DNA from 3 places in the Formosa agariphila KMM 3901 genome. Region 2 is predicted to be linked to each of the others. Evidence: riboswitches for the same ligand, from Rfam matches in the RefSeq annotation. Region 2 holds a riboswitch; each other region holds the start of a gene.
What was found. A riboswitch is a leader RNA that binds a small molecule or an ion and turns the genes downstream of it on or off. The one in region 2 is predicted to bind cobalamin.
Positions count from the first base shown of each region.

Region 1: another riboswitch for cobalamin. It lies ahead of BN863_RS06415 (ribonucleotide-diphosphate reductase subunit beta); the one in region 2 lies ahead of BN863_RS03980 (TonB-dependent receptor plug domain-containing protein).
Region 3: another riboswitch for cobalamin. It lies ahead of BN863_RS10240 (TonB-dependent receptor plug domain-containing protein); the one in region 2 lies ahead of BN863_RS03980 (TonB-dependent receptor plug domain-containing protein).

Region 1 is NZ_HG315671.1:1,512,670-1,516,930, reverse strand. It holds gene BN863_RS06430 (chondroitinase-B domain-containing protein) at 1-181, opposite strand, end outside; gene BN863_RS06425 (glutaminase) at 382-1,317, opposite strand; gene BN863_RS06420 (LytR/AlgR family response regulator transcription factor) at 1,602-2,021, shown strand; cobalamin riboswitch at 2,154-2,341, shown strand; gene BN863_RS06415 (ribonucleotide-diphosphate reductase subunit beta) at 2,574-3,848, shown strand; gene BN863_RS06410 (ribonucleoside-diphosphate reductase subunit alpha) at 3,852-4,261, shown strand, end outside.
Region 2 is NZ_HG315671.1:918,029-922,289, forward strand. It holds gene BN863_RS03970 (RsmB/NOP family class I SAM-dependent RNA methyltransferase) at 1-730, opposite strand, end outside; gene BN863_RS03975 (WD40/YVTN/BNR-like repeat-containing protein) at 793-1,833, shown strand; cobalamin riboswitch at 2,224-2,413, shown strand; gene BN863_RS03980 (TonB-dependent receptor plug domain-containing protein) at 2,523-4,261, shown strand, end outside.
Region 3 is NZ_HG315671.1:2,375,076-2,379,336, forward strand. It holds gene BN863_RS10230 (FecCD family ABC transporter permease) at 1-799, opposite strand, end outside; gene BN863_RS10235 (ABC transporter substrate-binding protein) at 800-1,954, opposite strand; cobalamin riboswitch at 2,267-2,479, shown strand; gene BN863_RS10240 (TonB-dependent receptor plug domain-containing protein) at 2,510-4,261, shown strand, end outside.

The DNA of each region.
Region 1 (4,261 bases), 590 kb from region 2:
TAATAATGTCTGTCCATACACCGTTAGCCATTACTAAATGGTCTCCTGGTTTTGCAGCTTTAATGGCTTGGTCTAATTCTTTCGCATTGTTTACAATTGTCTTTCCTGCTTGTGCGTTAGCATGAACTGTAAATAAAACTGAAAGAATTAAAATTGAAATCGTACTTTTAATTTTGTTCATTTGTTTTTAGATTAAATTGGTTAACCAATTTGGTGAACCAAAAGTACGAATTTAAACACTCCTATTCAAAAGGAAACTATGAAAATTATCTTAATAATGACTGTTTAAGCTTAAAAACAAATAAAATTACAGACGAATTGCGTATTAGATCTTAAATTAAATATATAGACTGGAGAACTTACGTAATGTAGACGTGTAAATTAAAATATAGATTGTTTAGATTCTGTAGTAAAAGCTTCTAGAAATTTCATGCCTTTATAAGAATTCCCTTTTTTATTCAGTTTAGGACTCCACACAGCAATAGCGTAACGATCGGGATGTACCGCAACGATACCGCCACCAACTCCACTTTTTCCTGGCAAACCCACTCTAAAAGCAAATTCTCCAGATTCGTCGTAAAATCCACAGGTTTGCATGAGTGCATTTATACGTTTAGATTGCTGTTCTGTTAATATAGGATGTTGGTCAGAAATTCTGCAACCGTTGTTGGCTAGAAATAAAAATAATTGAGACAGTTCCATACAGTTCATTTCTAAAGAACATAGATTAAAATAAAAATCTAACACATCTTCAGGTTCATTTTTAATATTTCCTAAAGATTTAATATAGTTACATAACGCGATATTTCTATACCCAACTTTCTTTTCTGAGGCAGCAATCTTACTTGAATAGTCTATTTCTGGCTGATTGGCAATATCTCTTACAAATGCTAAAAATTCTTCTTTAGGATGTTCCAGTTCACTCAATAAGATATCAGATATAACTAATGCTCCAGCATTAATAAACGGATTTCTAGGGATACCATTTTCAGCTTCCAACTGCACAAGTGAATTAAACGCATTTCCTGAAGGCTCTACATCGACACGTTCCCATATTTTTTTACCTAAAATTTTATAAGCCATAATTAAAGACAATACTTTGGCAATACTTTGAATTGAGAATTTATCGTAACAGTTACCCACTCCAAAATTAGAATGATCCATAGTAGAAATGTGCACACCAAAATTTTTAGAGTCAATCCGCGCTAATTCTGGAATATAGGAAGCGAGTTCTCCTTTATCTTCTATATCCTTAACGTCTTTATAAATATTCTGAACTACCGCTTTAAAATTCACCTCTTCTTGTATTAAATGCATACCGCTTATTATGATCCATAATCTTTTGCTAATGTAAGAAATAGAATCGGGAAAGGGAATCTGCTATCTTTTTACTTTTTGTTCACATTACAAAAGGCCCTTCGTTAAAAATTTAAAATATGATATTCAATCTTACTGCTAGTTTTTTAAAAAACGCTGTATACTCATTCTACCAATTACAATCTAATTACTCCCATCGGCACTAAGATTTACACAACATATAAAAAGACAAACTGGAACTTATTAATTATACATTACTTTTATTCAAAATTGTCCACACTACCATGATTAATGCAATTCTTATTGATTATGAATTTAATGCTCTTACAAACCTAAAATGGGAAATTGAACTTTTTTGTCCCGAGGTTAACATCTGTGACATGTTCTCTAATCCTTTAGAATCAATTTCTGCCATAAACAAATTAAAGCCAGACTGTGTCTTTTTAGATATAGAAACGCCTAAAGAAGAATTACTTCCTTTTTTAAACCAACTTAATTTTAAAGGTTTCGATTTAGTTATTACCACGACTTATACGCATTACGCGTCTAATATTTTTAATAAAAACTCGTTAGAACATATATTAAAACCAATAGATAGTGATGAGTTTATAAAAGTAATTGGTAAAATAAAAAAGCATAAAAACGATAAAAATTTAGGTCACACATTACAACAAACCATCATACACTTGTTACAACAAAAGTAAAGGTAACTCAGTCTTTACATACTCTTTGTAATCTACTAATTGAATAAACTAAAACGGTTATCACACTATTTTTTAAAATTGTCAATAAGTTATGATAAGTTAATTATTAAAACTTGTTTATAGTAGATAAATTTGCATCCAATTATTAATGGTTATTAAGTTTAACAACTTGATATTAAAAGGGAATTCGGTGAAAATCCGGAACTGTCCCGCAGCTGTATGCTCAACAAACGAAACCCAATAATGGTCACTGTTTAATAGAATGGGAAGGCCGGGTTAACAGAGTAAGTCAGAAGACCTGCCATTTAACATTAATTCAATGTGCTTTCGGGGATTGAAGCAAGAATTAGAAGATTACTATGGTCATTTATGTCTAGTTATCATATCTACTTCTATCTTCTTTTCCAAAATTATTACAGCACCGAATAAATTTAGGATTAACAACTCATGGTTTAAAATCTGAAGAATAAGTTTCATGCCTGTATCTAAAGCTATTTTAGAGTTCAAGACATTGGTTATTTAAGATTATTAAATCTACTTAATATGGTAAACATGGAAATAATTCAAATTATTAAAAGAAATTTTAAGTCAAAACCTTTTGACCTTCAGAAAATTACAGCTGCCGTTACAAAAGCAATGCAAGCCGTTAACCATGGTACAAGTGATGATGCCGAATTAATAGCAAAAAATGTATATGCCGAGCTTTTAGAGCGTCGCGATCAAGACAAAGATTACGTACCTACTGTAGAAGAAGTACAAGATATTGTCGAGAAAAAACTAATGCATAGTGAGTTTGTAGATGTTGCCAAAGCGTATATCATTTATAGAAACAACCAAACGCAAAGTAGAAAAAGTAATATTTTCGAAAAACGTATCAATTTAAAACCTTACGAGTACCCTCAACTATACGAATATGTACCAGCTATTCGTCATTCCTACTGGATTCATACCGAATTTAATTTCACAAGTGACATCCAAGATTTTAAATCGGCTTTAACACCTGTAGAACAAAGTGCTATTAAAAACACCATGCTTGCTATATCTCAAATAGAAGTGGCTGTTAAAACGTTTTGGGGTGATATTTATCACCGTATGCCTAAGCCAGAAATAGGATCTGTAGGTGCTACATTTGCAGAAAGTGAAGTAAGACATCACGATGCCTATTCTCACTTATTAGAAATTTTAGGATTAAATAGTGAGTTCGAAAAATTAAAGAAGAAGCCTGCAATAATGAAGCGTGTCCAGTATTTAGAGACGGCTTTAAAAAATGCAAAAAGCGAAAATAACGAAGAGTATGCAGAATCTGTATTATTATTCTCTTTGTTTATAGAACATGTGTCTTTATTCTCTCAGTTCCTTATCATAATGGCTTTTAACAAGCATAAAAACATGCTTAAAGGAATTTCGAATGTTGTAGAAGCAACCTCTAAAGAAGAACAAATTCATGGCGATTTTGGTATCGACCTTATCAATATCATTAAAGACGAACACCCAGAATGGTTTAACGATACGTATAAGATTATGATTCAGCAACTATGTGAAGAAGCGTATAGTTCTGAAAGTAAAATTATAGATTGGATTTTCGAAAAAGGTGAATTAGATTTTATTCCGAAAGCGGTAATAAACGAATTCATTAAAAATCGATTTAATAACTCTTTAGAGAGTATTGGAATTAATAAAATATTTGAAATTGATCAGAAATTATTAGCTCAAACGGAATGGTTTGATGACGAAATAATTGGAACAAAACATGGAGACTTCTTTGTTAAACGTTCAATAAATTACAGTAAAAGAGCCCAAAGTATAACTAGCGACGACTTATTTTAAAAAATGGAAAACAACACTTACAATCAAGACCCTGTTACAACAACATCAGAAAAAAATAATGCTCAAAATTTAGTCGATGCTAGGCACGCGGCATTACACACTAAAAACGGTACCATAGAAAATGATTCCTTTGGGTGGTTAAACGAAAATAGCCGTAAATTTTTAGAATCGGGATACCTTACAGAAGGTGTAAATCCAGAAGAGCGTATTAGAGAAATTGCAGATTGCGCGCAAGACATTTTAAAAATGCCTGGCTTTAGCGATAAATTTTACAACTATATGTCTCAAGGTTTTTATTCGCTAGCCTCTCCTGTTTGGTCTAATTTCGGACAAAAACGTGGCTTACCGATTAGCTGTTTTGGTTCGCATATAGACGACGATATGGGAAACATCTTGTTTACCCAATCTGAAAT
Region 2 (4,261 bases):
ATGCCAAGTGTAATGTTTTTCCACCTGCACCAGCACAAGTGTCTATAACACGCATTCCAGGTTCAACCTCTAAATATTTAGCAACCAATTGAGACGATGCATCTTGCACTTCAAAATGACCGTTTTTAAAAGATTCTGTTGTAAAAACATTGGCACGCTCTTTTAATTTAAGCGCATCAGGATAGCCTTTAATAAATTCCGTTTCGATGTCGACATCAAAAAGGTCGGCTTGTAACTTGTCTTTAGTTATTTTTAAGGTGTTTGTTCTAAGCACAACATCGGCTTGTTGGTTTAAAGCAGCAATCTCTTTAGTCCAAAGTTCCTCACCTAATTCTTTAGCACCAATTTCGTCCATCCAATCGGGAATCGATTCTTTGAATTTTCTAATTTTAGACAATTCATCAAAACGTCCTTTAATTTTACGTGTCGGTGTTTTTTCAAAATAAGACCAGTCTGGTAACTTAATACCTTTCAGTGTTGCCCATACGGCAAATATTCTCCAAATATTATCTCTATCGTAAGGCTCTTTTACTTCTGCTATTTCAGCATATAGGCGTTTCCAGCGAACAATCTCGTAAGTTGTTTCGGCTACAAAGCCACGGTCACGACTTCCCCAGCGTTTGTCGCGTTTTAATAATTGTTGAACAACTTTGTCGGCATAAACTCCTTCATTAAAAATGAGCATTAATCCGTCTACTACCGCAAAGCATAAATTTCTATGTAATCGCATTTTGTGTATTTAAGGCCACAAAGGTAAGTTTAATTAATTATTTTTAGCCAAAATTTTAATAAATGCGACTAATAGCGAGCCTTTTACTTTTTGTTTTAATCAGTTCTTGTAAACAAGATGTTCAAAAACCTTCAAAAATTTACAAATCTGTTGAAATTCAGGATGTTTATAATGACTCTTTAAGCATACGTGCCATTGAACTTATGGGCGATGGCACCCTAGCTTTTGCTGCAGATAAAGGAACTTACGGATTATATTTTCCAAAAAAGGAGCAAGTGGCAACATCAAAGCAACTTCACGATTCTGTGCCGTTACATTTTAGAGCCGTTGCACATACATCTACCGATTTTTTTATGTTGAGTATTGAAAGTCCTGCATTATTATATAAAACAGGAGACGATGGAAGCATGAAACGCGTTTATAAAGAAGAAGGCGAAGAGGTGTTTTACGACGCTATGACGTTTTGGAACGATAAAGAAGGTATTGCGGTAGGCGATAGTGTTAATGGTTGTTTGTCTATAATTATTACTCGAGACGGCGGCGAAACCTGGGCGAAGTTACCTTGCGAGAACTTACCTAAAGCCATCGAAGGTGAAGGCGCGTTTGCTGCGAGTAACACCAATATTAAAGTGTTAGAAGATAAAGCATGGATTGCAACTACTAGCGGAACTATTTATTATTCTGAAAATAAAGGTGAAACTTGGATTACAATTGAAACGCCAATGCAGAACACAGAAGCAACTCAAGGTGTTTATTCTATCGATTTTTACGATGAATTAAATGGCTTTGCTATTGGTGGAGATTACACCAAACCCGATGTAAATACCAACAATAAAATGAAAACTGTCGATGGTGGAAAAACATGGCTGCTGGTTGCAGACGGTGAAGAGCCAGGTTACAAGAGTTGCGTGCAATATATGCCGAATCGTAATGCTGAAAGTTTAGTTGCAGTTGGTTTTAATGGTATTTCAATGTCGAATGACCATGGAGAATCTTGGAAACAAATTAGTGAGGAATCTTTCTACACTATTCGTTTTTTAAATGATTCTATTGCCTATGCTGCAGGAAAAGGGCGAATTTCGAAGCTCGTTTTTACAGAATAATTCAAACTTTTAATTAGTGTTTTCTGCGCTACAAATTTATATACTACTTATACAAATAGAAACATAATATACACCTGTTATTATAAATACAACTCCTGCAATGGTATGCATACCAGATTCAATCTTCGTAATTTTAGTGTAAAACATATCCACTTTTCCATCTGTAAAGGCTAATAAATAGGTGAAAAGAATTTAAGATAGGTTTTTATAATGAGATATGATTTTAGTCATCTTTTATTATATGGATTCAACTTAATTTTGCTCTGCTTTTAAAGGAAATCTTTCATTAAAAAATAAATGATAGAAAGTTAGTTTAGGAATAATTTTAATAATATGAAGCACAAATATAGATGCGTTAAGTTTTAATTATTTAACTAAATTTGCGCTTTTAAAAGTATAAAGGGAAATGGTTGTTGTGTTTTTTTAACACTAACATTAAAAGAGAATTCGGTGTGAATCCGAAACTGTCCCGCAGCTGTAAGCTCATAACGGAAACCTAATTTATGGTCACTTTTCAATAGAAGGGGAAGGCCAGGTGAAAGGAGTAAGTCAGAAGACCTGCCATTTTTTATTAATTCAAATAGCTTTCGGGGATAAAAGCTGGGATTAGAATCTTATCATTCTTCTCTTTAGGAGTAGCCATGTTTTAATGTGGTTAGTCTACCCTCGACTGCAATAAATTAATTGAGGTGAGGTTTTCAAAATCGTTATATAATTTTATTTTAATTACGTGTATCACGTGTTTAAGTTCGGTATCTGTTTTTGCACAAGAACAAGATAGTGTTGCTGCAACTTCGCTGAAAGAAGTTGTGTTAAAATATAATATTACACAGCATAAAAAACATGAATCTCCTGCACCAGTACAAACTTTAGATGGAGAAACTTTAACCCGATTAAACAGCTTAAATGTTGCCGATGCCATTCGGTTTTTTAGTGGTGTACAACTTAAAGATTATGGCGGTGTTGGTGGTATTAAAACCGTAAATATTCGTAGTATGGGATCGCAACATACTGGCGTGTTTTACGACGGCGTCCGTCTTGGAAATGCTCAAAATGGTCAAGTCGATTTGGGTAAATATTCTTTAAGCAACATGGAACAAGTAAGCTTGTACCAAGGGCAACGTACAGATTTAGACCAATCGGCAAATGCTTATGCGTCTGCAAATAGTATTTATTTAAAATCTAAAACTCCAGATTTTAGTCCTGAAAAAAAGTACGAAGCAGATGTGACGTTCAAAACAGGTTCTTTCGGATTGGTTAATCCTTCGTTTGCTTTCGATTATAAATTATCCGATAAAATTGCTGCTCGAGTAAGTGCCGAAATGGTGTCTGCAGATGGCGAATATAAATTTAGATACAGTAATGGGAGTTACGATACGACAGCGGTTAGACAAAATGCAGATATAACTTCGTATCGTGTAGAAACGACGCTATATGGAAATCCGTCTGATAAAACGAGTTGGCATGTAAAATACTATCATTTCGATTCTGAACGTGGCTTGCCAGGTGCCATTGTAGCCAATCGATTCAATAGGTCGCAGCGTTTGTGGGATCAAAGTAATTTTATTCAAGGCGAGTTTAAACATCAGGTTAACGATTCTTACTTCTTTGTTGTTAGAGGTAAATATGCAGATGATCACACACGTTATGTCAATCCCGAAATTGTATCTCTAGAAGGTGTATTAGACAACAGGTATCATCAGAAAAAATATTATACTTCTATTATAAATACGGTTAAACTGAAGCCGTTTTGGGAAGTGTCGCTCGCATCAGATTTTGAAGAAAGCACCCTCGATGCAAACCTCTATCGTTTTGCATATCCTAAACGGTTTTCTATGTTAAATGCACTAGCTAGTAACTTTCATTTTAAACGTTTCAATGTTCAGCTAAGTGTATTAAGCACAACTGTAAATGAAACCGTTGAAGCTTACGATTCGGCCGATGATCTTCAAAAATTCACACCTTCAGTGCTTGTTAATGTGCAACCTTTTCAGAATTCAGAATTCAGATTACGTGCATTTTATAAAAATATTTTCAGGATGCCAACCTTTAATGATTTGTATTACACATTTGTAGGGAACACGTTTTTAAGTCCAGAATATTCCGAGCAAATCGATTTCGGCTTATCGTATCAACATACAAAACAAAATTCGTTTTTTGAAGTCCAAGCCGATGTCTATAAGGTTTGGGTAACCGATAAAATTGTAGCTGTTCCAGGAGCTAATTTATTTCGATGGACTATGCTAAACCTCGGTCGAGTGGAAACAACAGGTGTGGAAGTTGGATTAAAATCGACAGTAAAATTCTATCAGGATGTAGATGTTACGGGTATGGTAAATTATGCGTATCAAGAAGCGGTAGATGCTACTCCGGGAAGCAACACCTACGGCGATCAGATTCCGTATTTGCCGTTACATAGTGGTAGTGC
Region 3 (4,261 bases), 1.5 Mb from region 2:
ATGCTATTGGGCCAGCAAAAGCGGTAATTGTTCCTGCCAACAAACTCGTGGCTAAAATAATAAACAGTCGGCTTTGTTTTAAATTCAATCCTAGACTTTTCGCATAATTATCGCCTAATAATAACGTGTTTAATGCTTTTATAGATCCCAAACTCAATAATAATCCTACGCTATAAATTGCTCCAAAAACAGTTAATTCTTGCCATGATAAATTCCCTAAACTACCAAAGCCCCAGAAGACATAACGTTGTAATTGTTCTGCAGAACTGAAATAAGATAAGACGCCCACTATGGCACCTGTTATACTTGCAAACATAAGTCCGATGATTAAAATCGACATGGTATCTCGTACCCGTGACGATACAATTAACACCGCCAATAACACCATAAAACTCCCTAAACTTGCGGCAATAACCACACTCCATTTAGACGTTAATAAAGCAGCACATGTTCCACCAAAAAGCCCAGAACCTAAAATCACTAAAGCCACTCCTAAACTCGCCCCTGAACTAATACCAAGAACAAATGGTCCTGCCAACGGATTACGAAATAACGTTTGCATTAAAAGTCCAGATATTCCTAAACCCGAACCAACTAATATGGCTGAAATGGCTTTTGGTAATCTATAATTTAGAATGATGTAACGCCAAGATTCGTTACTTGACGTACCAAAAATACTATGAAAAACATCTCGTAACGGAATAGACACAGATCCCAAACTGATATTAATAAAAAAACTACAAAACAGTAGAAGAATTAAGACTATAAACGCGTTTCTATATGTCTGTGAATTTGGCAATTAATTTAGCTTTTTAAAGAAGAACAATTCATGATCTTGAAGCAGTTCTGGATGACAAATTTTAATTAAATCTTTTAAAACCAAATCTGGTCTAGACTGTCCCAACTCATAATACAACACCCCGCCTGTGGCGCCTTTTGTATTAGACATGGTATAGATGTTTTGCTGCTTAAACGCATCAAATTTGGTGTAGTGTACATTGGCGTCTACCAAATCGTTTAAACTTGAATATATAGAAGGATTAATCCAAATATCAGCCATTTTAGCCTTGTTAAATACGGTTTCAAAATTTAAAGCTAAACTTCCTGAGCCTTGTGTGTTTTTCCAAAGAAAATTAGCATTTGCATCTTTTAAAAGTTGTGCTTCAGGACTCGTTCCATTTGGCATATACCAAACATCTTTATACATAGCTCCGCTAAAAACACTTGGTTTTTCTGTTACATTTTCGGCTAAGGTTTTGGCTTTTAAATATTCAGATTCAATATCGTTATAAACCTTATAGGCTTTAGCTTCTTTATTAAATAGTACACCAAATAATTTTATCCATTCTGCTTTGGCTAAAGGCGAAGCTTCTACCCAATCTCCATTAAAAATCACAGGTATATTGGCATTCTTAATCATCTCTAAAGACCGGTTACTACCATCTACACCAAATGCAATTACAGCATCGGGATGTAATTCTAAAAGTACTTCTGTATTTATCCCTTCGTTTTTACCCAGTTCACGAATATCTTTGCTTTCAATTCTTTTTCTTATGTTTTCTGAAGACACATATTGTGTACCCGGAAACCCTATTAAGGTACATGCCACATCTAACAATTCTAAACTTGGTAAATGGGTTGTAGATGTCACCACAACACGCTCTAATGGCACAGAAATTACAGCATCAAAATCATCAGAGTTTAAAGACGCTTTATTAGGGTTTGTCTTATCGACTAATGCATATTTAAATGTTTTTTCTGCTTTGGGCCACGGACTATAAATTTCAAGAATTTTATAATTTTCGAACGTTTTCACAGAAAACCCTTTTGCATGTTTTAATACCAGTTCTATACTATGTTCTTCAGGTATTTCCACCGATTTAGTGTCGTTTTTACAACTAAAAGCGAGCACAAAAAAGACGATAATAAAATATTTTAACTGAAAAGAATTCATTTAATTAATCTTTAAAATGAGCGATTTATAACTGATAAAAATAATAATTACTAATTTATTTAACAGTAAAAACACTTCAAATGTAAGCATATAAAATCTAGACAAATTAAAATAAATGATTTTTTAATTAAATTAATTTGGCTTAACCACTCGTATACTTCACATAGCTCTACCTCTTATTTTTGAATAATTAAAACTTACTTCACTCAAAATAACATTCAAAAGTTCATATCAATAAGGTCTTTAAATTTTTGAAAAAAACTACCCTACAAATAAACTAGGTTTAGCATACTGAATATTAATAAATGTCTTATTTTTGAATCGAATTTTGGTTCATATCATGTAACGTGATGGATTAAATGGGAATTGAGTGTAAATCTCAAACTGTTCCCGCAACTGTAATCTTAGTTTTGCTTTGCAAAATGCTTGTTATTAAAACTTCAATACACCACTGGTTTCAATTAAAACTGGGAAGGTAAATAACAAGACGAAAGTCAGGAGACCTGCCAAATTCAGCATAAATAACTGACTTTCGGGCAAAAGGTCTTAAGATATATGAAACAAAAACTAATCCTATTTTTTTTATTTTTCGTGTGTGTTCCTACGGTACTCCTTGCACAAAACGATTCTATCCAGAAATTAGATGAAGTTTTAATTACCACCGATAGCCAACTAAAACTGTTTAGTGACACCCAATCTGTGTTACAGCTAAATGATAGCGTGTTACGCGTCAATCAGCCACTACTAACGTCCTTGTTAAACTACAACACTCCAATTTATTTTAAGGAAAACGGATTAGGTATGGTCTCCTCACCTGCTTTTCGGGGTACGACTGCTCAACAAACCGCTGTAGTTTGGAATGGCATTAATATCAATTCGCAGCTGAATGGACAAACCGATTTTAATACCATAAACACCTCTAGTTTTAATAATGTTAGTGTGCGTAGTGGCGGTGGCAGTGTCATTTACGGCAGCGGTGCTATAGGTGGCAGTATTCATTTAAATAATAGGTTCAATTATTCTGAAGGTTTTCAAAACAGCTTACTGACTAACTACGGAAGTTTTAATACGTTTCTGCTAGATTATAAAGCCAATGTTACAGTAAACCGATTGAGCGCTAATATTGGAATCAGTAGAAATAGCTCTGATAATGATTACGATTTTGTGAATTCTGATGATTACAACCATAACGGAAATTATTACAACACGAGTCTCACCGCTAATCTGAGTTACCGACTTAACCCAAAACATCTACTAAATTTTTACAGTTATGTGTTTGATGGCGAACGGCATTTGTCCTTAATTCTGCCTACAGAAACGCCCACTAAATATAAAGACTTTAACACACGACAATTAATCGAATGGCAGAGCTTTTACAATACAATTACCACCAAATTAAAACTCGCCTATTTAAGTGAAAACTATAAATACTTCGGAAATATAAACACCGATACTTATACATTTGGATCTGCTGAAACGGTTATCGCAAAATACGATGTGACCTACGTCCCTACAGATAATGTTACTGTAAACGGAATTATAGACTATACCCAAAATAATGCTGAAGGGTCTAGTATAGCAAACGAAAAGCGACATATTGGTAGCTCGAACCTGCTTTTTAAACATCAATTAAATTCGTGGTTTTTATATGAAATGGGAATCAGACAAGAGGTGACTAATACCTATAACAGTCCGTTTCTATATAATGTAGGCTTACAATTTCAAGTTGCCAAGCCGTACACCATTACAGTTAACGGTTCTAAAAACTTCAGAATTCCTACGTTTAATGATTTGTATTGGGAAGGTAGCGGAAATCCTGATTTAGCTCCAGAAACGGCCTATCAAGCAGAAATCGGGAATCATTTACAGTTTAAAAACGCTAATATATCTCTAACAGCTTATTATAATGACATTAGTGATATGATTCGTTGGGTACCAAATGGCAGTTTATGGCGACCTATTAATACAGACCATGTTATGACTTATGGCCTAGAAGCCTTGGCAGGTTATAAACATGATTTTGGAGAACATCACATCTCCGTTAACGGAACCTATGCGTATACCGTTTCTGAAAATAAGGACACCAAAAAGCAACTTATTTATGTGCCTTACCACAAAGCAACAGCTAGTTTAGGATACAACTATAAAAAGATTTCCGCCGTATACCAATGGTTAGCCGTAGGCAGTGTTTTTACCACAACCGATAATTTGTCTAGATATGAATTAGATGCCTATCAGGTTTCAAATATAGGGATAGATTATGCTATTTGTAACACACTAACGCTTGGCGGAAAAGTAAACAACCTT